DNA from 3 places in the Actinoplanes sp. NPDC049548 genome. Region 2 is predicted to be linked to each of the others. Evidence: riboswitches for the same ligand, from Rfam matches in the RefSeq annotation. Region 2 holds a riboswitch; each other region holds the start of a gene.
What was found. A riboswitch is a leader RNA that binds a small molecule or an ion and turns the genes downstream of it on or off. The one in region 2 is predicted to bind cyclic di-AMP.
Positions count from the first base shown of each region.

Region 1: another riboswitch for cyclic di-AMP. It lies ahead of AB0J80_RS20540 (transglycosylase family protein); the one in region 2 lies ahead of AB0J80_RS24585 (C40 family peptidase).
Region 3: another riboswitch for cyclic di-AMP. It lies ahead of AB0J80_RS10655 (hypothetical protein); the one in region 2 lies ahead of AB0J80_RS24585 (C40 family peptidase).

Region 1 covers NZ_JBFAPM010000010.1:42,023-51,898, reverse strand. Annotated here, with positions in the region: gene AB0J80_RS20565 (GNAT family N-acetyltransferase) at 1-696, shown strand, start outside; gene menC (o-succinylbenzoate synthase) at 731-1,837, shown strand; gene AB0J80_RS20555 (DUF2064 domain-containing protein) at 1,905-2,198, shown strand; gene AB0J80_RS20550 (response regulator) at 2,317-2,742, shown strand; gene AB0J80_RS20545 (Hpt domain-containing protein) at 2,812-3,192, opposite strand; cyclic di-AMP (ydaO/yuaA leader) riboswitch at 3,349-3,527, shown strand; gene AB0J80_RS20540 (transglycosylase family protein) at 3,529-4,206, shown strand; gene AB0J80_RS20535 (beta-galactosidase) at 4,280-6,274, shown strand; gene AB0J80_RS20530 (GNAT family protein) at 6,282-6,764, shown strand; gene AB0J80_RS20525 (DNRLRE domain-containing protein) at 6,758-8,119, opposite strand; gene AB0J80_RS20520 (MFS transporter) at 8,219-9,430, shown strand; gene AB0J80_RS20515 (hypothetical protein) at 9,427-9,876, shown strand, end outside.
Region 2 covers NZ_JBFAPM010000013.1:69,761-79,636, forward strand. Annotated here, with positions in the region: gene AB0J80_RS24550 (helix-turn-helix domain-containing protein) at 1-484, opposite strand, end outside; gene AB0J80_RS24555 (antibiotic biosynthesis monooxygenase) at 654-968, shown strand; gene cydC (thiol reductant ABC exporter subunit CydC) at 1,106-4,312, opposite strand; gene cydB (cytochrome d ubiquinol oxidase subunit II) at 4,309-5,289, opposite strand; gene AB0J80_RS24570 (cytochrome ubiquinol oxidase subunit I) at 5,304-6,686, opposite strand; gene AB0J80_RS24575 (BlaI/MecI/CopY family transcriptional regulator) at 6,763-7,131, shown strand; gene AB0J80_RS24580 (M56 family metallopeptidase) at 7,128-8,048, shown strand; cyclic di-AMP (ydaO/yuaA leader) riboswitch at 8,184-8,318, shown strand; gene AB0J80_RS24585 (C40 family peptidase) at 8,333-9,322, shown strand; gene AB0J80_RS24590 (aminoglycoside phosphotransferase family protein) at 9,399-9,876, shown strand, end outside.
Region 3 covers NZ_JBFAPM010000004.1:179,350-189,225, forward strand. Annotated here, with positions in the region: gene AB0J80_RS10645 (ABC transporter ATP-binding protein) at 1-361, shown strand, start outside; gene AB0J80_RS10650 (hypothetical protein) at 380-1,462, opposite strand; cyclic di-AMP (ydaO/yuaA leader) riboswitch at 1,466-1,603, opposite strand; cyclic di-AMP (ydaO/yuaA leader) riboswitch at 1,850-1,986, shown strand; gene AB0J80_RS10655 (hypothetical protein) at 1,991-3,010, shown strand; gene AB0J80_RS10660 (glycoside hydrolase family 65 protein) at 3,208-5,574, opposite strand; gene AB0J80_RS10665 (beta-phosphoglucomutase family hydrolase) at 5,621-6,361, opposite strand; gene AB0J80_RS10670 (ATP-binding protein) at 6,440-6,958, opposite strand; gene AB0J80_RS10675 (hypothetical protein) at 7,019-7,894, opposite strand; gene AB0J80_RS10680 (ABC transporter ATP-binding protein) at 8,035-9,333, opposite strand; gene AB0J80_RS10685 (bifunctional glycosyltransferase family 2 protein/CDP-glycerol:glycerophosphate glycerophosphotransferase) at 9,464-9,876, opposite strand, start outside.

The DNA.
Region 1 (9,876 bases), on a different contig from region 2:
CGCCTCTTCGGCACGATCTGGCAGCAGGACCCCGGCACGCCGGTGCTGAGCACCGAGCTCCTGCGAGCGCTCGCCAAGTCGGGCAACTACGTGGCCGCGGCCTATGAGGGTGCCGCCCTGCTCGGCGCGTGCGTCGGCTTCTTCGGCCCGCCCGGCACCCGGGAGCTGCACAGCCACATCGCCGGGGTCGCGCCCGGGACCACGGGCCGCCACATCGGGTACGCCCTCAAGCAGCACCAGCGGTCGTGGGCCCTCGACCAGGGCGCCACCACCATCAGCTGGACCTTCGACCCGCTGGTGGCCCGCAACGCCTACTTCAACCTGGCCAAGCTGGGCGCGGTCCCGGCGGAGTACCTGCCCGACTTCTACGGCCGGATGCACGATCGGATCAATGGCGACGACGCGTCGGACCGGCTCCTCGTACGCTGGGACCTGACGCGGCCGACACCGCTGCGCGACGACACGTCGGGCGCGGTGGTGGCCCTGGACCGCACCGGGGTGCCCGGCAGCCTCGACGGCACGAAACTGCTCGTCGCCGTGCCGGAAGACGTCGAAGCGCTGCGGTGGCGGGATCCGGCGGAGGCCGCGCGGTGGCGGACCGCCGTCCGGGAGACGTTGTCAGCGCTGCTGGCCGGCGGCGCCCGGGTCACCGGGTTCGACCGCGCCGGCTGGTACGTCCTGAGGAGGCCGTCGTGAAGCTCTTCGTCAGGTCGCCCTTCGGGAGGTGCTCATGAAGCTCGAGGGCATCGAGCTGCGCCGCGTCGCCATGCCTCTGGTCGCGCCCTTCCGCACCTCGTTCGGTACCGAGACCAGCCGCGACGTGCTCCTCCTGCGGGTGGTCACGGACCGGGCCGAGGGCTGGGGCGAGTGCGTGGCGATGACCGACCCGCGCTACTCACCCGAGTACACCGAGGCCGCCGCCGACGTGCTGCGCCGCTACCTGGTGCCGGCGCTGGCGGCGGCGTCCCGCCTGGACGCCAACGCCGTCGGGCCGGTTCTCGCACCCTTCAAGGGCCACCGCATGGCCAAGGCCGCCCTGGAGACCGCGGTCCTCGACGCCGAACTGCGGGCCGAGGGCCGCTCCTTCGCCCGCGAGCTGGGTGCCGTGCGCGACCGCGTGCCGTGCGGGGTGTCCGTCGGCATCATGGGCTCGGTCGACGAGCTGCTCGACGCGGTCGACGGCTACCTCGAAGCCGGCTACGTCCGCATCAAGCTCAAGATCCAGCCGGGCTGGGACGTCGAACCGGTCGCCGCCGTCCGCCGGCGCTTCGGCGACGACGTCCTCATGCAGGTGGACGCGAACACGGCGTACACGCTCGCGGACGCCCGGCACCTGGCCCGCCTCGACCCGTACGGGCTGCTGCTGATCGAGCAGCCGCTCGATGAGGAGGACATCCTGGGCCACGCGGAGCTGGCCAAACTCATCGCCACGCCGGTGTGCCTGGACGAGTCGATCACCTCCGCCCGCGCGGCCGCGGCGGCGATCACCCTGGGCGCATGCTCGGTGATCAACGTGAAACCCGGCCGGGTCGGAGGCTACCTGGAGGCGCGGCGGATCCACGACGTGTGCGCGGCGCACGGCGTACCGGTGTGGTGCGGCGGCATGCTGGAGACGGGTCTGGGCCGGGCGGCGAACGTCGCGCTCGCCGCGCTGCCAGGCTTCACCCTGCCGGGCGACACCTCGGCCTCGGACCGCTACTTCGCCACCGATCTCACAGCGCCGTTCGTGCTCGAGGACGGTCACCTGCCGGTGCCGATCGGGCCCGGCCTCGGCGTGGAACCGCTGGCCGGGGTGCTCGAGTCGGTGACCATGGCGACGGAGTGGATCCCGCTGTAGGCGTCGCGGCCCTTGTTTCTCCGCCGCGGCGGGCAACCTTCGCGCGGCCTACGGCCACTGACAGGGCATGAACCGACGATTCTTCCGCTGCGACGCGCAGCGTGTCTGGCGCCGGGACCCGTTCCTGGTGATCGCGGCCGTCCGGCTGAGCCCGCGGCTGCTCGACGACGCCCATGACCTGTTGCGCAGCTTCGATGCGGTGATCGGGCCCACGACCGACGGCGGGTGGTATGCGCTGGGGCTGCGGGAGCCGTCGCGGGCGGCGGAGCTGGAGAGGCTGACCGACTCGGGGATGCTGACGCTCGCCGCGCTGCGGCTCGGGCTGCGCGTGGCCCTGCTGCCGACCCTGCCCGCACCCTGACTCGCCGGTGCGGTCCGTCGGCCGGCCGGGGCCCGGTCGTGCCGCGTCCGGGGGCAGGGATCGCGAAGTTCGCTCTTGGCGATGGCCCGGCCCCTACGCTGGGCTTGAGGAGGCCAGAATGACGAATCTCACGGGCCACGCGGCAGTCCTGATGGTCGACGACGACGCCGACGTCCTTGAGACCACCGCGCACATGCTTGCCGTCCGTGGCTTCCGGGTGTTCACCGCGCTGGACTCGGAGTCGGCGATGCAGGTGTGCCGGGAGCAGGAGGGACGCATCGACGTGCTCATCGCCGACCTCTCCCTGCCCGGCGACAGCAGGGGCGATCTCGCCCGGTCGATCACCAGCGTCTACCCCGCCATGCACGTGATCTACATCAGCGGGATCCCGCGCCACGTCGCACTCACGCAGGGCCTCGTGGATCCTCAGGCGCCCTACCTCGAGAAGCCCGCCCAGCCGGCCGTCCTGGCGAGCATCGTGCAGAGCCTGCTCACCGAGCAAGTCAGCGCCCCCGCGAACAAGTCCGGTTGGTGGGACGAGTAACGGTTCGTCACTGCGAGCTCTGCTAGCGCGGCCGCGGAGTGATGCGGCGCGACGAGTGACCGTGGGTCGCTACGAACGCGGCTGGAGCTCGGCCGCGATGCGCGTGCACACCGGGGCCACCCGCTCGTAGGCGATCCGGATGCGGTCCAGGGCCGCCGCCGGATCGGGTGGCAGATCGCCTTCGCGGGCCGCGTCCTCCAGGTCGGCGAAGATCGTCGTGAGGGCGTCCGCGCCGATGTTGGCCGCCGAGCCCTTCAGCGAGTGTGCCAGATCCTGGACGGCCGCCGGGTCGCCGGCGTGCAGGGTCTCGGCGAAGCGGTCCAGCGCCGCCGGCGTCTTCGTCGTGTACGAGGTCAGCAGCCGGGCGAGCAGGGCATTCTCCGGCGCTCCGGGGTCCGGGCCGGCGATCTCGTCGAGGCGGGCGCGGATGGCGACAGCGGGATCCTCCATGATCCAACGGTACGACTGCCGGGTCCGGTTCGCCCCGTTTTGATGCACGATCAGTTCGATCATCAAGGTGTAAACAACGTCACCTTCGGGCCCGGAAGTTTGTCGTCGGCCCCTGCCGAGTGGTTAACGTCGGCCGGTCCGCTGACGCGGGCCCCGCGGTCGGTAACGCCGAATCCTGCCGCCGACCGGGCCGGGACCTCAATCGACAGGCATGGAGCGGGGGACCCACAGGTTCCACGGCGCGCTCGTCGCGCCTCGGGGTGAAGCCGCCACGCGCGGCCGGGCTCCTCGGCCCGAACCCGACAGCTGACCTCGCAGGCGTGGAGGTTTCCTTTCATGGCACAGATCCGCAAGCAGTCCCTGCGTGCCCTCGGCCTGGTGGTCGCGGGTGCGGCGGGCACCGTCGCCCTGCTGGGCCCGGGGTCCGCGGCCCAGGCGAAGTCCAGTGTGAACTGGGACGCCGTCGCGCAGTGCGAGTCCGGCGGCAACTGGAGCATCAACACCGGCAACGGCTACTACGGCGGCCTGCAGTTCAGCCGCAGCACCTGGAAGGCGTACGGCGGCGGCAAGTACGCGAGCACGGCGAACAAGGCGAGCCGCTCGGAGCAGATCCGTATCGCCGAGAAGGTGCTGGACGGCCAGGGCATCGGCGCCTGGCCGGTGTGCGGCAAGAAGGCCGGCTCGACGAAGTCCTATCAGGGCAAGAACACCTCCGGTGCCTCGAAGCACAAAAGCACCAAGCACAAGAGCACCAAGCACAAGAGCACCAAGCACAAGAGCACCAAGCACAAGAGCAGCAGGACCACGACGCACAAGAGCACGGTCAAGTCCTCGAAGGGCACTCCCGCGCGGGCGACCGGCAAGTCCTACACGGTGCGTTCGGGCGACACCCTCGCGAAGATCGCGAGCAGCCACCACGTCAAGGGCGGGTGGCGCGCCCTGTACCAGCTGAACCGCGGCGAGATCGGTGGCAACCCGAACCTGATCCTCCCGGGGCAGCGCCTGGCCCTCTGAGGCCTGTCGGAGACCGGCCCGGTCGCCCTTCCCCCGTGGGGCGGCCGGGCCCCCGCCGATAGCATCGACTGGCATGACAACCTCACCGCGCTGGCTGCGTACCGCGCCGGGCCGGACGCCGCGCATCGAGTACGGCGCCGACTACAACCCCGAGCAGTGGCCGCGTGACGTCTGGGACGACGACGTGCGCGCGATGCGGACCGCCGGCGTCACGATCGTGTCGCTCGCCATCTTCTCCTGGGGCCGGCTCGAGCCCGCCGAGGGCGAGTACGACTTCGGCTGGCTCGACGAGGTCATGGACCTGCTGCACGCCGGCGGCATCGCGGTGGACCTGGCCACGGCGACCGCCTCCCCGCCGCCGTGGCTGACGGCGAAGCATCCGGAGATCCTGCCGGTCGATCATGAGGGCCGGACCATCTGGCCGGGCAGCCGCCAGCACTGGCGGCCCACGTCGCCGGCGTTCCGCGAGCACGCGTTGCGTCTCGTCCGGCAGATGGCGGGCCGCTACGGCGACCATCCGGCGCTGGCCGCCTGGCACGTGTCGAATGAGCTCGGCTGCCACAACGCCTACGACTACTCCGACGACGCCGCCGCGGCCTTCCGCGTCTGGTTGCGGCGACGGTACGGCGAGCTGGCCGCCCTGAATGCCGCGTGGGGCACGGCGTTCTGGTCGCAGCACTACTCCGACTGGTCGCAGATCCTGCCGCCGCGCCGCGCGGCCACCCATCCGAACCCCACGCAGCAGCTGGACTTCACGCGTTTCTCGTCCGACGCGCTCAAGGACTACCTGTGCGCCGAGCGTGACGTGCTGCGGGAGCTCACCCCGGACGTGCCCGTGACCACCAACTTCATGATCATGGGCCGGCTGCGGCCGCTCGACTACGCCGACTGGGCCGCCGAGGTCGACTTCGTCGCCAACGACCACTACGTGCAGCGCACGTCCCGGCCGTTCGACGAACTGTCCTTCTCGGCCAACCTCACCGGCAATGTGGCCGGCGGCCGGCCGTGGTTCCTCATGGAGCATTCGACCAGCGCGGTGAACTGGCAGCCGATCAACGTACCGAAGAAGCCGGGTGAGTTGGAGCGCGACTCTCTCACCCACGTGGCGCACGGTGCGGACGCCGTGTGTTTCTTCCAGTGGCGGCAGTCGCGGGCCGGGGCCGAGAAGTACCACTCGGCGATGGTGCCGCACGCGGGGGAGGACAGTGCGGTGTTCCGCCGGGTCACCGAGCTGGGAGAGACGCTGCGGCGGCTGGCCCCGGTCGCGGGCGCCGGGCGCACGCCGGCCCGGGCCGCCGTGCTGGTCGACTGGGACTCGGCATGGGCCGCCGAGCTCGACTCGCACCCGACGAACCGGCTGCGCTACCAGCAGGAGGCCCTCGACTGGTATTCGGCGTTCCTCGACCTCGGGGTCCGCGCCGACGTGGTGCCGGTGCGGACCGGCCTCTCCCGCTACGACCTCGTCGTCGCTCCCATCCTGTACGTCGTGCCCGAGGCGCTGCGCCGGCGGCTGGAAGCGTACGTGCGGGGCGGCGGTCACCTGGTGACGACGTACTTCTCGGGCAACGTCGACGAGCACGACCACCTGTGGCCCGGTGCCCATCCCGGCGCGCTCCGCGACCTGCTCGGAATCCGTATCGAGGAGTTCGCCCCGTTGCCCGATGGCGACCAGGTGGTGCTCGACAACGGCAGCGTAGGAACACTGTGGACGGACATGATGGAGGTCGCCGACGCGGGCGTCGAGGTGCTCGCACGGTACGCGGACGGCAGCCCCGCTGTCACCCGTAAGGCGTACACCGCCGGCTCTGCCGCGTACGTGTCGACCCGGCTCGGGCCCGACGGCCTCGCGCCGCTGCTCGGTGATCTGCTGCGCCGCGCCGGCGTGGAGAGCGAGCTCCCGCCCGGCCTGCGCGGGCGGGTGGAGCTGGTCGTACGCGGGGACTTCCGGTTCTACGTGAACCGCACGGACGAGCCGGTGGACCTGACCGGCGTGCCGGGTGAGGCGTTGCACGGCAGCGCCGAGCGGCTGGAGCCGAGGGGCGTGGGGGTCTTGCGCGGCCCGGCATGATGTGCGCATGAGGCTGGTCCCGCCGTCCGGGGCGCTGGTGGACTCGGCGGCACCCTGGTTCGACCATCCCCAGGTGCAGCGCTACCTGGGCGGGCGGGACTGGCTGCCGCGGATGCTCGCGATCGCGGAGCGCGGCGGCGGCGAGGTGTTCCGGGGCCACCTGGTGCTGCGCTGTCACGCCTGGTTCGGCGTCGACGCGGCGGGCGAGGTGGGCTTCATCGGCGGTGACGTGTACGCCGACGGCCGCGGACGCCGGTCCATGGGGCTCGCGTTCGTGGTCGATCCGCGACGCTGGCGCGAGGGCCGCGGCCGGGCGCTGCTGCGCGCGGTGACCGTCCACCCTGCGGTGTCGGATGTGGACGAGTTCTTCTGCGGGGTCGAGGTCGACAACGAGCCCGGCCATGCGTGCTGCGCCGCCGCCGGGTTCGTCCCCGACGGCGGCGTCACCCGTGAGGGCTTCGTGTACTACCGGCTACGCCGGGATCAGTGACAGGTGCCCGTACCGCTGTCGCTGTAGGTCTTGCCCGCGACCGGCACGAACTGCCAGTCGTAGCTGTTCGCGTGCAGGGTGAGCTTCAGGACGCCGTACGTGTCGGCGTTGCGGGCCTCGCTGTTCGGTTGGATCGTGCCGAACGTGTAGTGGTTCGCCCCGCCCATGCCCGCCACGAACGGGCGCAGGCCCCGCGCGGTGTCCAGGGCGCCGGCGGGGTTCATCGGCCCGAAGCGCTCGTAGACGTGGTTGTGCCCCCACACCGCCACGTCGGCGTTGTAGTCGTAGAGCGCCTGGTACAGCGGCCGGGTGGCGGTGGAGGGCGCGTGGTTCGCGCTCGAGGTGAACAACGGGTGGTGCCAGTACGCGAGCGTGCACGGCTTGGTCGACGCGGCCAGGTCGGCGCGCAGCCACTGCTCCTGTGCCGAGCCGGCGACCATGGAGATGTTCGAGTTCAGCGACACGACGTGCCAGCTGCCCAGGTCGTACGAGTAGTAGCCGCGGCCCGACGGACCCGCGGCCGCGCCGAAGTAGCCGTAGTAGCCGGTGGCGCCGGAGGTGTTGTAGTCGTGGTTGCCCGGCGAGGGCCGGGTCCGTGCCTTGTGCCGGCCCCAGGTGGGCGCGTAGTAGGAGGTGAACTCGGCGGCGGTGCCGTTGTCGTAGACGTTGTCGCCGATCGTGAAGACCGTGCCGGCGATGCCGTCGAGCAGCGCGGCGGTCTGGGTGTCGCCGGAACCGGAGTTGGCGATGTCGCCGGCGCCGACGAGCACCGGGTCGTCCGCGGGCGTGGTCCCGGACGTGACGACGAGCTGCGGGGCGTCGGCGCCGCTCTCGCGGGTGTCGTAGTAGGCGCCGTCGGAGTCGGTGGAGGTGGCGCCGAACGAGAACGTGCCGGTGCCGGTCACCACGGAGGTGACGTCCAGCTCGTACCAGTTGTCGGCGGTGACCGCCCCGATCGAGCCGACGGATGCGCCGTCGGTGGCGGGCTGGTTGTTCCAGGTCGTGCCCGTCTCCGACCACGTGGTGTTCGACATGGCCCGGAACGCGCCGCCCTGGGGGCTGCCGTCGTTCGTGCCGATGGTCCGCAGCCGCAGCTTGGCGCTGGTGACCGGGCCGCTCAGCCCGCTGACCGAGAACCGCAGGAAGAGCCGTCGGACGGGGGAGTTGTCGACCACGACCTGCGTCGAGGTGCCGTAGTTCGTGGTGGCCGTGTCGCTCTGCACGTACGTGTCGGCGACGGGGGTGAAGGTGGTGGCGGCGGCCGAGGCCGCGCCGGCGGGGGTGAGGACGGCCGCGGCGGCGCCGGCGACCAGCAGGGCGGCGCTGAACGCCGGCCCGAGCTTGCGAGTACCCATGGCGGTGACGCTAGGCAGCACGGGGGGCGGTCGGCTGTTCACTGTCTGGACGTTTACTGAACACTCATCGTTGTCGATGCAAACGCGACGATGGCGGACGTGTACCTCTCCACCGTCAGCCACCCCGCGGTCGGCCGCCGCGGCTTCGCGCTCGTCTCCGGCAACGTCCTCGCGCTGGGCACGGTCAGCCTGGTCACCGACGTGTCCGCCGAGATGGTCACCGCCGTCCTGCCCCTCTACCTGGTCCTCGGCCTGCAGGTGAGCCCGCTCGGCTACGGCGTCGTCGACGGCCTGTACACCGGCGCCACCGCCGTCCTGCGCCTGGCCGGCGGCTACCTCGCGGACCGGGTGGGCCGGCCCAGGACGGTCGCCGGATTCGGGTACGCCCTCAGCGCCGTGGCCAAGCTCGGCATGCTCGCGGCCGGGGCGTCCGTGGCCGCCGTCGGCTCGGTGATCGCGGTGGACCGGCTGGGCAAGGGCGTCCGTACCGCCCCGCGCGACGCGCTGATCACCGCCTCCGTGCCGCCCGAGGCCCTCGGCCGGGCGTTCGGCGTGCACCGCGCGATGGACAGCGCCGGCGCGTTCCTCGGGCCGCTGGTCGCGCTGGCGGTGCTCGGGGCCACGGCGTCGTCGTACGACTCGGTCTTCGTCACCAGCTTCTGCATCGCCGCGATGGGCGTGGTCGTGCTGGTCCTGTTCGTCCGCGACCGCCCGGTCCGGGCGCCGGCGGCCCTGCGAGGGGCCCGGGACCTGCTGCGCGACGGCCGGGTCCGCCGGCTCGTCGCGGCGGCGTGCCTGCTCGGCCTTGTCACCGTCGGCGACGGCTTCGTGTACCTGCTGCTGCAACGCCGCGAGGACCTCAGCCCGCTCTGGTTCCCGCTGCTGGCCGTCGGGACGAGCCTCGCCTACCTGCTGCTGGCGGCGCCGCTCGGTGCGCTCGCCGACCGCATCGGGCGCCTGCCGGTGGTGGTCGGTGGCCACGTCGCCCTCGCGGCGACGTACCTGCTGGTCGGCGGCCCCTCCGGCGGCCTGCCGCTGATCGTCGCGGCGCTCGTCTGCTACGGCGCCTTCTACGCGGCGACCGACGGGGTGCTCATCGCCCTCGCCGGGCCGGTGCTGCCGCCGGACTGGCGCACGACCGGCATCGCGCTCATCCAGACCGGGCAGGCGCTGGCCTACCTGGTGTCGTCCGTGCTCTTCGGCCTGGCCTGGCAGGCATGGGGGCCCGCGACCGCCATCCGGGTCGCCGCCGTGGCGGTCGCCGCCGCCCTCTGCGGCGGGGTGCTGCTGCTGAGGGGCAGGACCGCATGAGCCTGCGAGCACGCATCGCCGCCCTGGTCACGGCTTTGGTGGTCCTCGGCGGCATCTCCGTCACGTACGTCATGCTCGCGGGCCGCCGGTCCACGGTCGCCGCTTCCGCGCCCACCGGCTCCCTCGATCCGGGACGCCGGCTGCTCGTCGTCATCGACCGGCATCTGGCGGTGGTCCCGGCGGGCGACGACACGGGTACGGTCGCAGCCGTCGAATGCGTGCGCGCGTACGCCGCCGCGGGGACCGGCGTGTGCCTGCGACAGCGCAACCCCTGGGCGTACGAGGTGGTGGTGCTCGACGGCGCCTACCGGCCGCGACGGACGCTGGAGATCCCCGGCCTGCCTAACCGGGCACGGGTGTCGGCGAGCGGGCGGATGGTTGCGTGGACCACCTTCGTCGGCGGCGACTCGTACGCCGGCGGCGGGTTCTCGACGCGTACCGGGGTG
Region 2 (9,876 bases):
CGTCCAGGAACGCCGACCTGTCGAACCGCCCGCCGGGCTGTGCGCTGGCAAGGTGGGCTCCCGCGTCGTACTGACTCGCGACACCGAGCACGTGGTGCACGAGCACCGATGCCGCATCGAACTGGGCACGTTCGGGCACCCCGAGCGCGTCCAGCTCTGCCCCGACACGGTCGAAGAGCCGCAGGACAGCCGGCTGCCACGGAGCGGCTGCGAGTTGCGTTCCTACCCATGGATGAGCGCTGATCGCATCGAACACGCCCAGCACCACTGCCCGGACGCCCTGACTCGCGTCCGCACCAGCGGCGGCAGCGGCACCATCCAGCACGGACGTCATCACGGCGTCCGCCGCAGCCGTCAAGAGATCCTCTTTGTTGGCGACGTGGTGGTAGATAGCCCCGGAACCCGTCGACAGTTGCGACGCCAGGGACCGGAAGGTCAGTGCGTCCACGCCGCCCGCGTCGAGGGTCTCGATCGCGGCGTGCACGATGCGCTCCTTGGATAGAGCGTCCCGGCGGCGCCCTGCTCGCTGCTTCCCATCCGTCGTCACGCTTCATGTTGACACACGTGGAACAGTGTTCCAAGCTAGGTGTTGGAACAACGTTCCAAAGCGGTGTCATGCACCGCTCCGGCACTGCACGCCGAGGAGGCATCTCATGCTCGACGCACGTCAACCCGGAACCGTTCTGAAGTTCACCGCCAAGCCTGGCAAGGGTGAGCGGTTGTTCGAACTGACCAACAGCCTTCACTACACCGGTGACCCCGACGGGCCCACCGACTGGGTTCTGTGCCGCGCCGAGGATGACCCGGACACCCTGTGGGCGTTCGAGTTCTACAAGGACGACGCATCCTTCGAACGCCACTTCTCCGACCCCGTCGTCGACGCCGGCCACGACGAGGTCATCGACCTGCTCGCTGGGCCGCCGATGCGGGTCACGGTCCGTCCCGTCTTCTCAGCTTTCGCCGGCTGACCGCATTCCCGCTCGGTCGCGTCGGCCACCGGACGCCGGCGCACCGCAAGGCCGCCCCGGGACAGGGAGCCGGTCTGCAGGTCACCCATTCCCTCCTATGACGTACCCGCGCTACCGGGCCCGGCGGGCTGACGCGCTCAGCGGCCGGCCGCGACCAGGGCGGACAGCCGTCCGTCCCGCAGCTCGTACGTGGCGTCCACCCGGTCCAGCCCCTCGGTGCGGTGGGTGAGCAGAAGAACGGTGCGATCCCCGGCGGCGTCCAGCAGGTCGGCCATCAGCGCCGCGGCACCGGCCTCGTCGAGCCCCTCGGTCGGCTCGTCGAGCACGAGCAGCTCCGGGTCGGCGAGCAGGGCCCGCGCGGTGGCGAGCCGGCGCCGCTGCCCGCCGGAGATCGTGCTGCCTCCGGTCCCCAGCCACGTGTCCAGTCCCTGCGGCAGGCCGGCGAGCCAGGGTCCCAGACCGACGCGGGTCAGGGCCGCGCGCAGCTGCGGGTCCGTCGCGGCCGGGCATGCCAGACGCAGGTTCTCCCGTACGGTCGAAGCGAACACGTGATCGACGTCGTCGCTGACCAGCACCGTGCGCGCGGGCCGGCGTACGGTTCCGGACCGCGGGTCGAGCAGGCCCGCCAGCACCGCGGCCAGCGTCGACTTGCCGCCGCCGGACCGGCCGAGCACCGCCGCCCTCGCGCCGCGCGGGAGCTCCAGGTCGGCGCCACGGAGAGCCGGCGGTCGCCCCGGGTCCCATCCGGCCACCAGCCCCCGTATCACCACACCGGCGGACTCGGACGGGACCCGGGTGGCCGCGGGGCGCTGCGTACGGATCTCCGCCAGCCGTTGTCGCGCCGCTGCGGCCCGGGTCCGCGCGACGGCCGCGTCGGGCAGCGCGGCGATCGGCTCGCCGAGCGCCACCACCGCGAGCAGCAGCACGGCCGCCCACTCGGGGGAGAGGCCGCCGGTGTGCCGGAGCACGACCGCGGTCCCCGCCACGGCGAGACCCCAGCCGAGCAGGCCCAGCGCCGCGGCGGCACCGGCCCGCCGTGCCGCTCGTGCTTCGAGCCGGGCCAGCTCCCGGCTGCGCCGATCCGGTACGCCGAGCGCCGCGCCGCCGTGCAGCGCCAGCTCCTCGACCCCCTCCACGGTCTCCACCACGGCGTCCCGCAGCTCGGCGCGAGCCCGTCCGGTGGCCGCCTCCACGCTCCCGGCCAGCCGGGTGGCGAGGGCCGGCGCGAGCACCGCCGAGACGAGCAGCCCGGCGCCGAGCGGCAGCGCGAGCCCGGGGACGACGAGGACCGCCACGGCGACGGTGACGCTCACGGCGACCGCGGCGCTCAGGGCGGGGAACCGGCCGCGGAGCAGCCCGTCCACCCGGGCGTCGACGTCCGCGCCGATCCGGGTGAGCAGATCGCCTCGCCGCCTCGGCCGGGGACCCGGTACGCGGGGGACGAGGTCGGCGTACACCCGCGAGCGCCACCGTCCCAGCCGGGCGAAAGCCACGTCGTGCGCGACGAGACGTTCGAGGTAGCGCAGCAGTGGCCGGGCGACGGCCGATCCGCGGACCAGCACGACGGCGGTCGAGAGGCTCAGCACCGGCGGCAGGGAGGAGGCGCGGACCAGCAACCAGGCGGCCGCACCGGTCAGCACGATCCCGGCCAGCCACGACGCCCCGCCCAGCCCGACCACGGCCGCGGTCCCGCCGCGCAGCGAACTACCTATCTTCCTAGGACGCTCTACGGGGTGTGCGGTGGGGCTCGCGAAATCGTGGTCGACCTCAGTGGATCCCGTGCCGGGTGGGAACACGTCGATCACCCGGTCGGCCTCGCCGAGCAACGCCGACCGGTGCGCCACCACCAGGACCGCGCACCCGCGCCCCGCAGCCGCCCGGAGCTGCCGGATCACCGCCCGCTCCGCCACCGCGTCCAGGTGCGCCGTCGGCTCGTCCAGCAGGAGCACCACCGGTTCCCGCGCCGCCGCCCGCAGCAGCGCGGCGAGTGCCAGCCGCTGCCGCTGCCCGGCTGACACCCCGCTGCCGTGCTCGCCCAGCACCGTGGAGGCCGTGACCTCCGTGTCGAGCCCGACGGTCTCCAACGCCGCCCGGACCTCCTCCGCATCGGCGCCCGGGAACACGTCGGCCACCGTGCGTACGTGCGGCAGGGACGGCCGCTGCGGCAGGTACAGCACCCCCGGGCCGGTGACCGAGACCCGGCCGGCGGTCAGCGGTTGCAGCCCGGCGAGGACCCGCAGGAGCGTGGTCTTGCCCGCACCTGACGGCCCGCGGACCGCGACGATCTCGTGGTCGCGGACAACGAGCCCCTCCGACACCAGAGCGTCGGCCGCCGCCGACGGATACCGCACCCGCACAGCCGTCGCGTACACGCCCGGCCGGTTGTCGTCGCCGGCCCGCAGGGGCAGGTATGCCGCCTCGTCACGAAGCATCTCGTCCACGTCTCCGATCACCGCGGACGCGTCCGCGCTCGCGTGGAAGCGGGCCGCCATCTCGCGCAGCGGCCGGTACGCCTCCGGGGCCAGGAGGATCACCAGCAGGGCCGGTCCCAGTCCGAGTGCGCCGCTCGCCACCCGCAGCCCGGCCTCGACGGCGATCAGCCCGACCGACAACGTGCCGACGAGGTCCAGCGCCGTCGAGGACAGGAACGCGACGCGCAGGACGCGTACGGTGGCGCTGCGGTGCTGGTCGGTGAGCTCGCGCACGACGTCGGTCTGGCGTTCGGCGCGGCCGTACAGGCGCAGGGTGGCGAGGCCGCGGACGACGTCGAGGAAGTGGCCCGCCAGACGGGAGTCGGCGGCCCAGGCCCGGCGGGCCTGCTGCTGGGTGGCCCAGCCGATCAGCGCGCCGAGCACGGGGACGAGTGGCAGGGTGAGCAGCGCGATCAGCGCGGAGGTGCGGTCCACGACGGCCATCGCGATGATCACCAGGGGTGGCAGGGCGACGCCGAGGACGAGGGCGGGCAGGTATCCGGAGAACCACGGGCGCAGGGCGTCGAGGCCGCCGGTCAGCGCGGAGCTGAGGCGGCCGCTGCCGTAGGACGCCACCCGGGCGGGGCCTTGGCGGAGGGCGGCGGCGAGGGTGGCGCGCCGGAGCTCGTCGGTGACGCGGGCGGCGGTGCGCTGGGCGACGACCTGTTCGGCCCAGGTCAGCGCGGCCCGCAGCACGAACGCCGCGGCCAGCAGGGGGACCGCGTCGTGGCCGGTGACGATGCGGGCGAGGGACACCGCGACGGTCACCGTGGCGGCCGCCTGTCCGGCGCCGATCAGGGACAGGACCGCTGTTCCGGTACGTCCTGAGCGCGCGTACCGCAGCAGCCGCGGATCGACCGGTGCGCGGTTCACGACGGCACCCGCTTGCTGGCGACGCGCTTGCGGAACACCCAGTACGAGAACGCCTGGTAGACGAGGACGCCGGGGAGGACCACCACGCCGACCACGCTGAGCAGCCGCAGCGCCGAGTCCGTGGCGGCCGCCCCGGTCATCGTCAGCGACCAGGCCGGGTCGAGGGTGCTGCGCAGGACGACGTCGCCGTGGGCCGTGAAGACCGCGACGACGGCGCCCGCGATGCCGAGGCCGGTGCCGCCGAACGCGACCGGTTCGTGGCCGTGGCGGGCGACCAGGGCGACGCCCATGCTGAGCACCGCGGCGGCGAGGACGAGCCGGGATCCGGTCACGAAGCCGGCCACGCCCAGCAGCAGCGTGCCGGCGGTGGCCAGCCGCACGCTCCAGCGCCGGGCGCGGGCGTGCACGGGCCCGGTCGTGCGCAGGGCCAGGAAGGTGGCGCCGATGAGCAGGGCCGCGAAGAGGGCGAGGGCGGCGCCGGCGAGGGCCGGCCAGGTCGCCAGCGGGGCGAGGCTGCGGGCCGGGCCCGTGCCGGTCACCTGGCCGCCGGGGCCGACGGCGAGGCCGTGGGTGAGCACCCCGAGGACGGCGCCCCAGAGGGCGACGATGCCGGCCGAGCTGGCGGCCAGGGCGGTGTCGCAGCGGCGCCGCCAAACCGGGCCGTCGCCCTTGCCGCGGAACTCGAGGGCCACGCCGCGGACCGCGAGCAGGAGCAGCAGCGCCGCCATGGGCAGGTACAGGCCCGAGAGCAGGGCGGCGTACCAGTCGGGGAACGCCGCGAAGGTGAGGCCGATCGCGGCGACGAGCCAGACCTCGTTGCCGTCCCAGAACGGCCCGACCGTGCGGACGATGGCGCCGCGCTCGTGGTCGTCGCGGCCGAGGACGGGGCCGAGCAGCCCGACGCCGAAGTCGAACCCTTCGAGCACGAAGAAGAGCACCCAGCAGAGGACGACGAGGGAGAACCAGACGGTGACCATGGGTGGCGGCTTCCTCAGTAGACGGGCGGCGGTACGCGCTCGGCCTCCGCGGCCGGGGCGGGTGGGGGCGTGAGTGGTTGCCGGGACAGGTGCCGGACCAGGCGCAGCCAGACGACGGCAAGGACGCCGTAGACGACGGCGAACCCGATCAGGGAGCCGATGACCTCGCCGCGGGTGAGACCGGGGGAGATCCCGTCGGCGACGCGGGAGATGCCGAAGGCGAGCCAGGGCTGGCGGGCGGTCTCGGTGAAGATCCAGCCGAGGCTGTTGGCGGCGGCCGGCAGCAGGGGGATCAGGGGCAGGAACCGTACGAGCAGCGGGTGTGCCCGGCGGTCCTTGCGTGTGCTCCACAGGTAGAAGGCGGCGACGGCGGCCGCGAGCATGCCGATGCCGATCATCAGCCGGAAGCTCCAGAAGGCGACCGGGATCATCGGCACGTAGCTGCCCGGGCCGAACTGGGCGGCGTACTGGGCCTGCAGGTCGTCGATGCCCTGGACGGTGGCGCCCGGGCTGCCCTTGGCGAGGATCGACAGCAGGCGGGGGACCTCGATGCTCAGGAAGGGTTCGCCGCCGTCCGGGCCACCCACCGCGAAGAGGGAGAACGGCGCTCCGGCGGTGGTGGCGTAGAGGGCTTCGGCGGCCGCCATCTTCATCGGCTGGACCTCGGTGATGACCTTGCCGAGGTGGTCGCCGGTCAGGGCGGTGAGAGCCCCGCCGGCCATGGTCAGCCAGGCGCCGAGGCGGGCCAGCGTACGGAACGGGGATTCGCCGCCGGACCGGAGCCGCCACACCCCGATGGTGAGCAGCAGCGACCCGCCGGCCATCACCGCTCCGGAGAGGGTGTGCGGGAAGGCGGCGAGGTTGACCTTGTTGAGCAGCAGGGCGCCGAAGTCGTCGAGGCGGGCGCGGCCGGTGACGGGGTCCAGCGAGTACGCCACCGGGTTCTGCATGAACGAGTTCGCGGCCAGGATGATGAACGCGGACAGCACGGTGCCGACGGCGACGACCACGATGGTGGCGGCGTGCAGCTTGCGGGGCAGCCGGTCCCAGCCGAAGTACCACAGCGCCAGGAACGTGGCCTCGAGGAAGAAGGCGAGCATGCCCTCGATGGCCAGGGTGGGCCCGAAGACGTCGCCGTAGAAGCGGGCGAAGGCGCTCCAGCCCATGCCGAACTGGAACTCCTGGACCAGGCCGGTGACGACGCCGACCGCGAAGGTGACGATCAGCAGCTTGCCGACGAACTTCGTCAGGTCGCGGTAGCTCTCCCTGCCCGTACGCAGCCAGGCGATCTGCAGGCCGGCGGCGGTGCCCGCGAGGCTGATCGACAGCGGTACGAACAAGTAGTGGTAGATCGTCACGACTGCGAACTGGAGCCGGGTCAGGTCGAGCACGTCCACGTCGGCATCCCCTCTACGACATCTCGTAGTAGATACTACGTCCTGTAGTACGACGCCGTGCAGTAGAGTGGGTCACATGGCCTTGGGGGACCTCGAACGCGAGGTCATGCAGCAGTTGTGGGACGCCGCGGAGCCGTTGACCGTGCGGCAGGTGCACGAGCGGCTCGCCCGCGAGCGCGACCTGGCGTACACGACGGTGATGACCGTGCTGGACCGGCTTGCCAAGAAGGGCGTCGTGACCCAGCAGAAGGCTGACCGGGCCTATCGGTACGCGCCGTCGCAGTCGCGCGAGGAGATGACGGCGGCGCTGATGCTCGACGCGCTCAGCGCCGCCCCGGACGGCGTGCGCGACGCCGCGCTGGCCCAGTTCGTGGGCCGCATCGACCCGTCGGTGCTGGCCGCCGCGATCGAGGCGGCCCGAAGGGAACCGGCCGCCGGATCGTGACCGCCCTGCTGCTCGGCGCGCTCGGCCTGACGCTGTCGCTGGTGGTGCCGGGCGTCCTGGCCGCCGCCGACTGGCCCGGCCGGGCTCCGGCGGCCGCGGTGGCGCTCTGGCAGAGCGTGACCCTGACCGGCATCCTCTGCGCCCTGGGGGTCGTCCTGGCGGGCCCGCAGGAGCTGGTAGCCGCCCGGGGCTCGGACCGGCCGGTCGGTGCGGCGGCCCTGGTCGCGGCGCTGGTGGTGGCGGCCGTGATCATCTTCCGGCTGCTCGTCTCGCTCGTCGGGGTGACCTACCGCTCGCGGACCCGGCGTTCCCGGCACCGCATGCTCGTGGACCTGCTCGACGCCGCGGAGCGCCACGGCGAGCTGCCGGCCGAGGTGCCGCCGGGGCTGCGGGTGCTCGACGGCCCGCTGCCGTTCGCGTACTGCCTGCCGGGCCGCAGCCCACGCGTCGTGCTCAGCGGGGGAGCGCTGCGGGTGCTGGACCGGGCGCAGGTCGCCGCCGTCATCGCGCACGAGCAGGCGCACCTGCGCCACCGCCACGACCTGGTGATGGAGTCGTTCACCGCCTTCTACCGGGCGGTCCCGCGGCCGCTGCGCAGCCGGGCGCCGCTCGATGCGGTGCATCTGCTGCTCGAGATGGTCGCCGACGATGCGGCCCGGCGCCGCTGCGGGGCCGAGCCGTTGCGGACGGCGCTCGCCGTGCTCGGCGACGCGGTCAGCCCTGACCTGCCCGCGGAGGCTGCCGGTGACGCCGAAATGGAGCGGCACCGCCGGCTCGAGCGGCTCACCGGAGCCGACGCACGGTCGTCGATGTGGACGGTGCTGGCGGCACTCATGGCGGTCGGCCTGCTGGTATTACCCACAGTGATCGTCGTGGTGCCCTGGCTGGGCCGGGCACTCCTGGCATGGCCGCTTTAAATCTTCGTTAATGACAAGGAGTGACGACCGTTATGCGGTGAGTCGTCCTGATACCGCCGTGTTCAGTTCGGCGGAGATCGGGAGTACGGTGGTGCCCGGCTCGTCGGTCCCCCCTCGCCCGAGACCGGGCGAACCGGTGAGCCACCGCCTAATCGTGCATCACGAACCGGGGACCCGAGGACCTGGGGTGAAGCCGCGGCATCGACGCGGCCGGGCGCTCTTCCCGTCCGAACCCGACAGCTAACCCGGTCGGCGGCCGAGGGAAGAAAGGACGCTGCACCTTCGTGAAACGGGTTGGGGCGCGACGCGCCGCGATTCTGCGCGGTCTGCTCGGTGTGGTTGCGGCGGTCGGGGTTCTGCTGGTGCCCACCGCGGCTCACGCGACGCCGTCGCCGTCGAGCATCGAGAAGCAGATCGACGAGCAGTGGAACAAGCTCGAGTCGACGATCGAGCAGTACAACGACGTGCACAACCAGCTGATCAAGAACCGTGCACAGCTCAAGAAGATCAACGCCCGGCTGGAGCCGCTCCAGCTGGAGGTGGACCTGGCCATGTCCCATGTGGGTGGCATGGCCGCCGACGCGTACAAGCAGGGCTCGCCCGGCGCGGTGAAAGCCATGATCGTGAGTGGCTCGCCGACCGGCCTGACCGAGAAGCTCTCGTTCCTCGACCAGATCGCCCGGCACCAGCGCCAGGCCGTGGCGGGCGCTGCGGAGCTGCGCGACAAGTACGCGAAGGACAAGGCCGCCCTGGTCACCCTCACCGACGCCGTGGCGATCCGCGACAAGGATCTCGGCGCGCGGAAGAAGGAGATCCAGAAGAAGGTCGATGATCTGCAGAAGATGCGGATCAGGGCGTACGGCGCCGCGGGTGCGAACGACGGCCCGCTGCGCACCGGCCCCTGTCCTGTGGCCTACACCAACGACAAGGGCGGGCGCGCGGCGCAGAAGGCGTGCGACCTGATCGGCAAGCCGTACATCTTCGGCGCGGAAGGGCCGGGCGGCTACGACTGCTCGGGCCTGACGAAGGTGGCGTGGGCCTCCGTGGGAGTGCACCTCGAGCACTTCACCGGCGACCAGATCCATGCGGGCCGGGCGGTCAGCCGCAGCGACATCCAGCCGGGCGACCTGGTCTTCTACGGCAGCCCGGTGCACCACGTGGGCATCTACGTGGGCGGTAACACCATGGTGCACGCGCCCCACACGGGCGACCACGTGCGCATGGCGTCGATCGATCGCAGCGGTGCCATCACGGGGATCCGCCGGCCGGGCTGATCCTCACCACCGGCACGACGCCGACAAGCCGCCACGCCTGCGTGGCGGCTTGTCGCGTTCCGGGATACTGATCTTCGTGCATCCGTCAGCGTTCACCCGTAACGTCACCGGCACCTGGGGCTCCGCTGGGCAGGCCTGGCTGGCCGAGCTCCCCGACCTGATCGCGGCGGTCGCCCACGAGTGGGACCTGACGGTGGACGAGCCGTACCCGCTGAGCTTCAACTGGGTCGCCCCGGTACGCCGGGCCGACGGGACCGCGGCGGTGCTCAAGCTGGGCGTCCCCGGGGCCGGGCACCTGAGCCGCGAGGCCGCCGCCCTCACGTTCTTCGGCGGCGACGGCGCCGTCCGGCTGCTCGGCCGCGACGACGAGCGCGGCGCCCTGCTGCTGGAGCGTGCCGAACCCGGCACCACCCTGCGCAGCCTCGTGCGCCGCGACGACGAGCAGGCCACGGCCGTACTGATCGCCCTGATGCGCCGGCTGCACCGCCCGGCACCCGCGGACCTGCCGGTCGGCGACCTCGCCGCGCGTACCGCCGACTTCGCCGGCCACCTGC
Region 3 (9,876 bases), on a different contig from region 2:
CAAGGACATCATCGACTTCTCCGGCATCAACGAGCGCGGCGACTTCAGCTCGCTGCCGATGCGGACGTACTCGTCGGGCATGGCCGCCCGGCTGCGGTTCTCGATCGCGGCGGCCAAGAAGCACGACGTGCTGCTGATCGACGAGGCCCTGGCGACCGGTGACGCCAAGTTCCGCAAGCGCAGCGAGCAGCGGGTCCGGGATCTGCGCGCCGAGGCCGGCACGGTGTTCCTGGTCAGCCACAGCGAGCAGTCGATCCGGGACACCTGTGAGCGCTGCATCTGGCTCGAGTCCGGCCTGATCCGCGGCGACGGCCCCACCGAAGAGGTGCTGAAGGAGTACGAGGCGTACGTCAAGAAGTGACGTACGCCCCGCCCCGGGTCATCTCATCGACAGATGCACGTGGTTGGTGTGGTCGCTGGACGGGTCACCCTGGCCCCGGGTGTACGCCTTCCAGCCGCTGGACGGCAGCCAGATCCGCTCGAACCAGATGACGTAGAGCACGCCGAGCCGGCTCGAGTTGCGGATGAAGTAGTTCGCCAGCCGGTTGCCGTACGTGCGGCTGCTGCCCGTCGCCACGCCGCCGAAGCCGTTGCGGTCGGCCGCGAAGTCGCAGGCCCGGCCCTTGGGATGCTCACCGCTGTTCTGGTGCCGGAAGCAGGCCACGAAGCGGGTGAAGCCGTCCGCCTTGGCCTCCTTCATGGCGTGCAGGGTCCGCGGCGTGATGCAGCCACTGGTCGTCGGGTCGTTGACGCTGCACGACTCGCCCGGCAGCGACCCGTCGGAGTTGCGCGGCGCGGGTGCCGCGAGGGCGCTGCTGCCGCCGCTGGACCCGCTGCTGGGTGAGCTGTCGGTGCTGGGGCTGCCATCGTCGGCCGCGGCCGCGTTGTGCGCCTTGAGCGCGCTCTCGGCCTGCGTCTTGCGCTTGGCCATGATGGTGAGCTGCTTCTGCTGGTCGCGGATCGCCGCGTCGATCGCGAGCTTCGCCTGCTCCTGCTTGCTGCGGGCGTCCTTGAGGTCGCGGATCGCGCGGTCCTGCTTCATCGCGACGGTCTGCAGCGTCTGCGCCCGGTCCAGCAGGGTGCCGGTGGAGTCGGCGGTGAGCAGTGCGCTCATCGGGCCGAGCCGGCCGGTGCGGTACGTCCGCTGCACGATCTCGTCGAGCGCACCCTGCTTCGGGCCGAGGTCGGCGTCGATCTCCTTGAGCTTGGCGACCAGCTCCTGCTGGCGCTTCTTCGAGCGGTCGAGCGCCTCCTTGGCCTCGACGAAGCCCTTCGACGCCGCCTCGAGCTGTTCGACGAGGGACTTGGAGCCGCCCTCCCCGTCGTCGCCGGAGCCTCCCGGCGCGGCGAGCGGGCGGGGCGCGGCGGTGGCCGCTGCCGGGGCGACGAGTGCCAGCCCCGAGGTGGCGACGAGGACCGCGAGCAGGGTCGCTAATCGCCGGCGGACAGGGTCGAGCCTCACGTGCGTTCCTTCCGTCGGCCGCCGGTCGGGTTAGCTGACGGGTTCGGGACGGAAGTGATCCCTACCGCAGGGAGCTGCGGATTCACCCCATTACCGGATGGGTCCCCGGCTCGCCTTTCGGCGATTAGGCGGCGGTTCCGTGATGGAACCGTGACGAACGATACCCATGGTTTTCTTGAATCGACAGGTCTCGCACTCTTCGCAATCAATCGACCACGGGCCGTCAGATTTCGCGCGACGGAATATGACCAGGGTCATTCCATCGAGTGGTGACGCAAAGTCGTTGCGTCGTAACAGTTTTGCCGACGCCGCGACCGCTGGTGACCGGCCCGGAGTCGGGTAAACTTTCGGCCGGTCACGCCAGGAAGGCACCGCCCCCAAGGTGCCGGCGGACCACCGCTCAATCGCCGTGAGGCGAATCGGGGAACCACCTGGTAATGGGGTGAATCCGCTGAACCAGCGGTAGGGATCGCTTCCGTCCCGAACCCGTCAGCTAACCCGGTCGGCGGCAACACGGAAGGAAACTGGATGACGGCAAGACCCCGCCGGTGGCTGGTCCTCGCCCTGGCTTCGCTAGCCGCGGTCACCATGATCGCTGCCCCCGGCGCGCCCGCGAGTGCGGCGCCGGGCGGAGGAAACTCGTCGACCGCCGACGACGGCGACGACAACCCCATGCTCAACGACCTGCTCGACAACACGGGCCGGCGTTTCCTGGCCGCGAAGTCGGCGGTCGCGAAGTCGACCAAGAGTCAGCTCGCGCTCGCCCTGCAGGTCAAGAACGCGGAGGCCAAGCGCGACGCGCTCCTGCCCCAGGTCGGCGCGGTCGCGGCGCAGCAGTACCGCACGGGCGGTCTCAGCACCATGGGCTTCCTGCTCAACGTGCGCTCGCCCGACGCCTTCATCGAGAAAGCCGTCTCGCTCGAGGAGATCAACGCCCTCAACGACGGCAAGCTGCGCGAGCTGGACGGGGCCATCAACGAGGTCGCCACCGCGAAGACGCGCCTGGACCAGGAGGTCAAGGCGCAGAAGCAGAACCTCGAGTCGATGAAGAAGCAGAAGGAGTCGGCCGAGAAGGCTCTCGCGCTGGTCGGCGGCGATACGGTGACGGGCGGCTTCGTGCTGGCCAAGTCCCGCGTGGCGGCGCCCGCACCGCGCAACGCCGACGGCGAGTTCGGCCCCCTGCCCTGCAACGTCGACGACCCGACGACGGGCGGCTGCATCACCTCGCGCACCCTGCACATGTACAAAGAGGTGAGGAAGGCGGGCTTCAACCGCTTCGTCGGTTGTCACCGCGACGGCGGGCCGTTCGAGCATCCGAAGGGCCGAGCCTGCGACTGGTCCCTGCAGAAGAGCGGCTTCTCCCCCTGGCACAACCAGGACACCCGCGAGTACGGCAACAACCTGATGGCGTTCGCCGTCCGCAACGCCGACCGGCTCGGCATCCTGTACGTCATCTGGAACCGGATGATCTGGTTCCCGGCGACGGGCTGGAAGAAGTACCACGGACCGTCCAACCACACGGACCACGTCCACATCTCCATGCTCTAGCCGCGCCCCACGCGACGAAGCCCCCGTCCTCTTCTGGCGGGGGCTTCTACGTGCTTGGGGTTTTCCCATTTACGCAGAATGAAGGGCCCGGAGATCCGTCCCTGAGCCGCTAGGCGATGGGATCTCCGGGCCCGGCCTCGACGGGAGTTGCGGTCTGCACCCCCACCGAGCTACGACATGAAGCTCTTGACCTTGACCTACAGCCCCGAAGCCCGCCGGACCGGAGCACGCCCGGCCGGCTGCGACGGTGCCGGACCGGTCGGCGGCGCCGGCGGGATCGGCAGCACGACCGGCTTCACCTGCGTCACCGTCACCTCCTTGCCGTGGTGCAGCAGCTCGAGGCGCGCCGACCCGCCGCCGTTGCGCAGCGAGTAGGTGACCTCCTCCGGCGCGACCTCGACCCGCAGCCGCAGCCCCCGCCACAGCAGCGAGAACTCCAGGTTGCTGATCCGGCTCGGCAGGCGCGGGGCGAAGGACAGCTGGCCGTTGTAGTCGCGCATGCCGCCCAGGCCGGCGACGAGCGCGATCCAGGAGCCCGCCAGCGACGCCACGTGGACGCCGTCGCGGGCGTTCTGGTGCAGGTCGTGCAGGTCCATCAGGGCGGCTTCGCCGAGGTAGTCGTGGGCGAGCTCGACGAAGCCGACCTCCGCCGCGATGACCGCCTGGATGCACGCCGACAGCGACGAGTCGCGCACCGTGCGGGCGTCGTAGTACGCGAAGTTGCGGGCCTTCTCCTCCGGAGTGAAGGCGTCGCCGCGCACGTACATGGCCATGACCAGGTCGGCCTGCTTGACGACCTGCTTGCGGTAGAGGTCGAAGTACGGGTAGTTGAGCAGCAGCGGGTACGCCTCCGGCGGCGTGTTCTCGAAGTCCCACTCCTGCAGGCGGGTGAAGCCCTCCGACTGCTGGTGGACGCCCAGCTCGCGGTCGTAGGGGATATGCACCGCGGCCGCGGCGTCGCGCCACGAGGCGGACTCCTCGTCGTCGACGCCGAGCTTGCGGGCCAGGTCGGGGTGGCGCTTGGCCGCGTCCGCCGCCGCGAAGAGGTTCTGCTGGGCCATCAGGTTGGTGTAGACGTTGTCGTCCACGACCGCCGTGTACTCGTCCGGGCCGGTCACACCGTCGATGTGGAAGCGGCCGTGCCGGTCGTGGTGGCCCAGGGAACGCCACAGCCGGGCGGTCTCCACCAGCAGCTCCAGGCCGACCTCGCGCTCGAAGTCGTAGTCGGCGGTGGCCGAGACGTAGCGGCGGACCGCGTCGGCGATGTCGGCGCCGATGTGGAAGCCCGCGGTGCCGGCCGGCCAGTACGCCGAGCACTCCTGCCCGCGGATGGTGCGCCACGGGAAGGCCGCGCCTTGCAGGCCCAGGGTCTGCGCGCGCTCCTTGGCGAGGTCCAGCGTGGAGTGGCGCCAGCGCAGCACGTCGGCCGCGGCCGAGGGCTGGGTGTAGGTCAGCGCCGGCAGCACGAACGTCTCGGCGTCCCAGAAAGTGTGGCCGTCGTAGCCGGGCCCGGAGAGGCCCTTGGAGCCGATCGGGCGCTTCTCGGCCCGGGCACCGGCCTGCAGCGTGTGGAACAGGCCGAAGCGGACCGCCTGCTGCACCTCGGGGTCGCCCTCGACGCGTACGTCGGAGTGGTCCCAGAACTCGTCGAGGTACTCGCGCTGGGCCTCCATCAGGCCCTCCCAGCCGTCCAGCCGGGCGCTGGCCAGGGCGGCGCCGACCTGGTCGCGCACGGCGGGCAGCGAGCGGTTGCTGGACCAGCCGTACGCGGCCAGCTTCACGACCCGCAGCTTCTGCCCCGGCTCGAGCTTGCAGGCGACGGTGGTACGCAGCCAGTCCGGGTGCCCCTCGGTGGTGACGGCGTGCTTGCCGGGCGCCTCGACGAGGTGCTCCATGGCCGCCGCCATGCGCAGGTCGCTGGCCTTGGTGCGGTGCACGAGCAGCCCGCCGGTGCGCTGCTCCAGCATCTCCTCGGCCTGCAGCGGGTGGTCGAGCACCGCCGCGACGCGCGGGTCCTTGCTGGTCGGCGGCAGCTGCTCGTTGGCCACGAGCTCGGACTGCAGGATCAGCCGCGCGGTGGAGTCGATCGGCTCGACCTCGTAGAGGAAGGCCACGACCGAGCGCTGGGTGAAGGACACCATGCGCACGGTGCGGACCCGGATCGCCTGCCCGGAGGGCGAGACCCACTCCACGATGCGCTCGAGGGTGCCGGCGCGCAGGTCCAGGGTGCGCTCGTGGGAGCGCAGGTCGCCGTAGCGCACGTCGAACGGCTCGTCGTCGACGAGCAGCCGCATGAGTTTGGCGTTGGTCACGTTGACCATCGTCTGACCCGACTCGGGGAAGCCGTAACCGGCCTCGGCGTACGGCAGCGGCCGCAGCTCGTAGAACGAGTTGAGGTAGGTGCCGGGCAGGCCGTGCGGCTCGCCCTCGTCCAGGTTCCCGCGGATGCCGATGTGGCCGTTGGCCAGGGCGAAGACCGACTCTGACTGGGCCAGGAGATCCAGGTCCAGCCGGGTCTCCCGGATGTGCCAGGGGTCGACGGGGTAGGCCCGTTCACGGATCACGGTGGTGCCTCTCGCAACTGAGAAGAGAAGAAGTCGTATGGGGGTGCTATCGGGTCAGGAGCTCGGCGAGATCCTGCACCACGATGTCGGCGCCGTGCTCGCGCAGCGCGTCGGCCTGACCGACCCGGTCCACGCCGATCACGATGCCGAAGCCGCCGGCCCTGCCCGCCTCGACACCCGCAAGGGCGTCCTCGAAGACGGCACAGTTCTCCGGCGGTACGCCGAGGAGCTTCGCGCCGTGCAAGAACGTGTCCGGCGCCGGCTTCCCGGGCAGGTGTTCTGCACGTGCGACCACACCGTCCACGCGCGCTTCGAGGAGGTCCGCGATCTTTGCGGCCTCCAGCACGTCCTTGCAGTTGGCGCTCGCGGACACGACCGCGCGGCGCAGGCCGGCGTCCACGGCGGCGTGCAGGTAGTCGACGGATCCGGGATAGACCTGTACGGCCCCTTCCTGGATCTTCTGCAGGACCAGCAGGTTCTTGCGGTTGCCGACGCCGTTGACGGTCTCTTCGTCGGGACCGTCGTCCGGTGTGCCTTCCGGCAGGGTGATGCCGCGCGAGGCCAGGAAGGTGCGTACCCCGTCGGCGCGCTGCCTACCGTCGACGTATCGATGGTAATCGGCGCCGGAGTCGAACGGCACGAACGGCTGTCCGTTCTGCGCGGACCATGCCTGCAAAAACGCGTCGAAGGTCTGTTTCCATGCCGCGTTGTGGACCAGGGCGGTCTGGGTGAGCACACCGTCGAGATCGAAAAGGCATGCCGTCACGTGAGGAGGTAGTCCGAGCACCGGCCTAATGTAGTCGCCTCAGATGGCGAACACGCTTGAATACGGATGTCGACATTTCCACGGCGTTTCATGCCGTGTTCAGCCGCCGGCCGAGGCCCCGTTGAGCAGGTCAGACGTCGATAGCCGGGCGGGCAGGTCGATGCGCAGTCCGATAGTTGTCCCAATTGGGCCGGTCGCCATCGTGACTTCGTCGCACAGCTGGTACGCCAGCCAGATGCCCCGGCCGCCGTCCTCGAACGCCCCCGGCGCCTCCGGGGGGTGCCGGTGCTCCTCGGGGATGCCGGGGCCCGAGTCCGTGACGGTGCACCACACCGCGGTGGCGGTGCGGGACAGCACGAGCCGCCCGCTCCCGCCCGCGTGCAGCACGACGTTGGTGATCACCTCGTTGATGGCGAGGACGAAGCCGTCCAGGCGGTCGCCGAGCAGGCCCGGCTCGAGCCGCTGGAGCACCTCGTGGCGCAGCAGGGTGATGTCGTCGTGGCCGAAGACCTGGTCGAGCAGCGCGCTCCCACCGGGATTTTGGTGCGAGGCAACGGCGTCCGACGGCTCCCTGCCCGGAGCCGGACGCAGCACTTCGCGGTCGACGGTTTCCTCCACCGCCGAGCAGCCTACGCTGTGTACCGCCTCCGTGGCAGCCGTCGGAGCCCGACGAGTCGATCAGAAGAGATGCGACAGGGTCCGGAAGATCTCCGCGTAGAAGTTGCCGTCGATGTCGCGGTACAGGCTGAACTTCATGCCGGGGCTACCGAAGAACGGCCGCAGGGTCCAGGCGAGCTGCGTACCGACGAAGCCGAACAGCAGGATCCACACGTAGAGCAGGGCCATGCTCGGCGGCGCCGGCTGCCTCTGCAGGGCCGGCCGGGGCGCGGGGCGAGGAGCGCCGACGGGCGTGAGCATGTAACCCGGCGGCACCTGCACGGGAGCGGGCGCGGGGCTTCCGTTCGGGGCGGCGCCCACTGCGACGGGCTCGGGAGCCGGGGCCGTGACCGCGGGGCTGACCGGCGCCTCGGCCGGCGTCTCCTTCTTCTCGGGCGCCAGCAGGCCGTGCTCGTTGAGCACCCGCATGCCGCCGGTGAGGAAGCGGAGCCCGACCAGCGCCGACAGCGCCAGGATCGCGACGTTGAGCAGCTTGAAGAAGCCGTAGTCAGGTGCCGTGATCAGGAAGAACAGCGCGATCGGCGCGAACGCCACCGCGAGCATGGCGGTCACCGTCAGCGCCACCATGACCAGGGCAAGGGACTGGCGTACGGACAGCCGCGCCCCGAAGACGAGGTTGAACAGGTAGAGCGTGGGAAGGCAGATCGCCAGCGTCACGAGGAACAGCAGCGGCAGCTTCACCGCGGAGGTCAGCGCCATGAGGACACTGTGGAAGGAGCCGAGCACCGCCCCGTAGCAGGCCAGGGCGATCACCGTGCTGAGCATCATCTGCCCGGTGAGCTTCGACAGTGCCCGATCCTCGACGACCTGCTGCCAGATCCCCTGTCTGTCGCGCAGGATTCTCTCGATCACCAGCAATCCGGATGCGTTCGCCATTGTCGCCACCCTTCAGGTGTGTGACGTCGATACGCCATCGCACCGACGTGCGGCGAACGTTACGGCACCGTGTCAACGGCACCGCCCCGTCTTATCGCACGGGCAGCGCCGTATGGGGTCTTGCTGGGTAAATGTCTTCTTCAGCGCCAGCCGATATCGATGCGGTCCCCGCGCTCGTCGAAGAAGTGCAGGGCGTCCATCCGTACGCTGATCGCCAGCGGATGCCCCGGCGAGACGGCCGGATAGGGCGCCAGCCGCACGGCGAGCTCGGCCGGCCGCCGGTGATGCCGGCCCGGGTCGCTGAGCACCGAGGCCTTCTCGGTCTCCTCCCGCTCCAGCAGGGCCCGGTCCCCCCGGCCGGTGAGCCGCTGCAATGCCCCGCCGAGGCGCCGCAACGGGCCGCCGGCCGGGGCCGCGTCGGTGACGCCCTTGCCGAGCTCGTCGACGACGATCGCGGTGGCGCCGATGTCGAGGAACGCCAGCGACTCGTGACCGTGGTGCTCGAGGTAGCGGATCCGGCCCTGGAGCACGTCCCCCGGGCTGTCGGGGGCGACCGGGGTGAGCGCCTCCGCCCGCATCCCGACGACGATCCGCTCGCCGTGGTAGTGCGAGATCGCCCGCGCGCGGATGTCGCTCCACGGCAGGTAGAGCGCCTGTTCGCCGAAGTTGAGGGCGATGTAGCGGTCGAGGTGCACGTACACCGAGGCCTCGAGCAGGTTCATCCGGGGCGAGCCGAGGAAGGCGGCCACGTAGAGGGTGGCCGGGCGGCCGTACACCTCGGTCGGGGTGCCCAGGTCCTGCAGGACGCCCTTGCGGATGATCGCGACCCGGTCGGCCATGGTGAGCGCCTCGGCCTGGTCGTGGGTCACGTACATGGTCGTGACGCCGAGCTCGCGGGTGAGGCTGGTGATCTCGGCGCGCAGCTCGGCCCGCAGGCCGCTGTCCAGGTTCGACAGGGGCTCGTCCATGAGGAAGAGGCCGGGGCGGCGCACGATCGCGCGGCCCATGGCGACCCGCTGGCGCTGGCCGCCGGAGAGTTGGCCGGGCTTGCGGCCGAGCACGTCCCCGATCCCGAGAGCGCTGGCCACGTCGCCGATCCGCTCGCCGCGGGAACCGGGCTCGACGCCGGAGAGCTTGAGCGGGAAACCGATGTTGTCGCCGACCGTCATGTGCGGGTACAGCGCGAAGTCCTGGAACACCATGGCGATCCGCCGGTCCCGCGGTGCCAGGTCCATCACCGGTTCGCCGTTGAGCAGGATGGCACCGGCGGTGGGGTCCTCGAGGCCGGCGATCATCCGCAGGATCGTCGACTTCCCACATCCGGACGGCCCGAGCAGGACCATGAACTCGCCGTCCTGCACGTCGAGGCTGGCCCTGTCGACCGCCACGGTCCCGTCCGGCCAGACCTTCGTGACGTCCTTGAGCGCGACGGTGGACACCGTCAACCTCCTGCATGTGAGCTGCGACGATGGCTTAGCGTGACCAGACCCTTCAATACGTGCCATCGGGTGAACGGCCATTCGCGGTCCGTCACCAAATCGTCACAGCTGTAAATGTCTGACCGGGCGGTCACCCAGCGTCGTCGCCCAGCAGGACGCGGCGGACCACCCGCTCGGCGGCCCTCCCGTCGTCGAGGTAGCAGAACCGCTCGCGGAACCGTGCCCGATCCCGCCCGGCGTCTGCACCTTCGTACGCACCGGTGGCGAACACCTCGACCAGCTCGGCGAGGCTGGTGGCGACCGGCCCCGGCGGAAGCTCCATGAGGTCGAAGTACACCCCGCGCAACTCCCTGTACGCCGCCCAGTCCGGCGCGTAGATCACGAGCGGCCGGTCGAGCACCGCGAAGTCGAACATCGCGGACGAGTAGTCGGTCATCATCACGTCCGCGGCGAGATACAGGTCCTCGACCACCGGGTACGCCGACACGTCCACGATCCGTCCGCGCCGGGCCTGCGCCGGCTGTTCCGCGCTCACATAGAAGT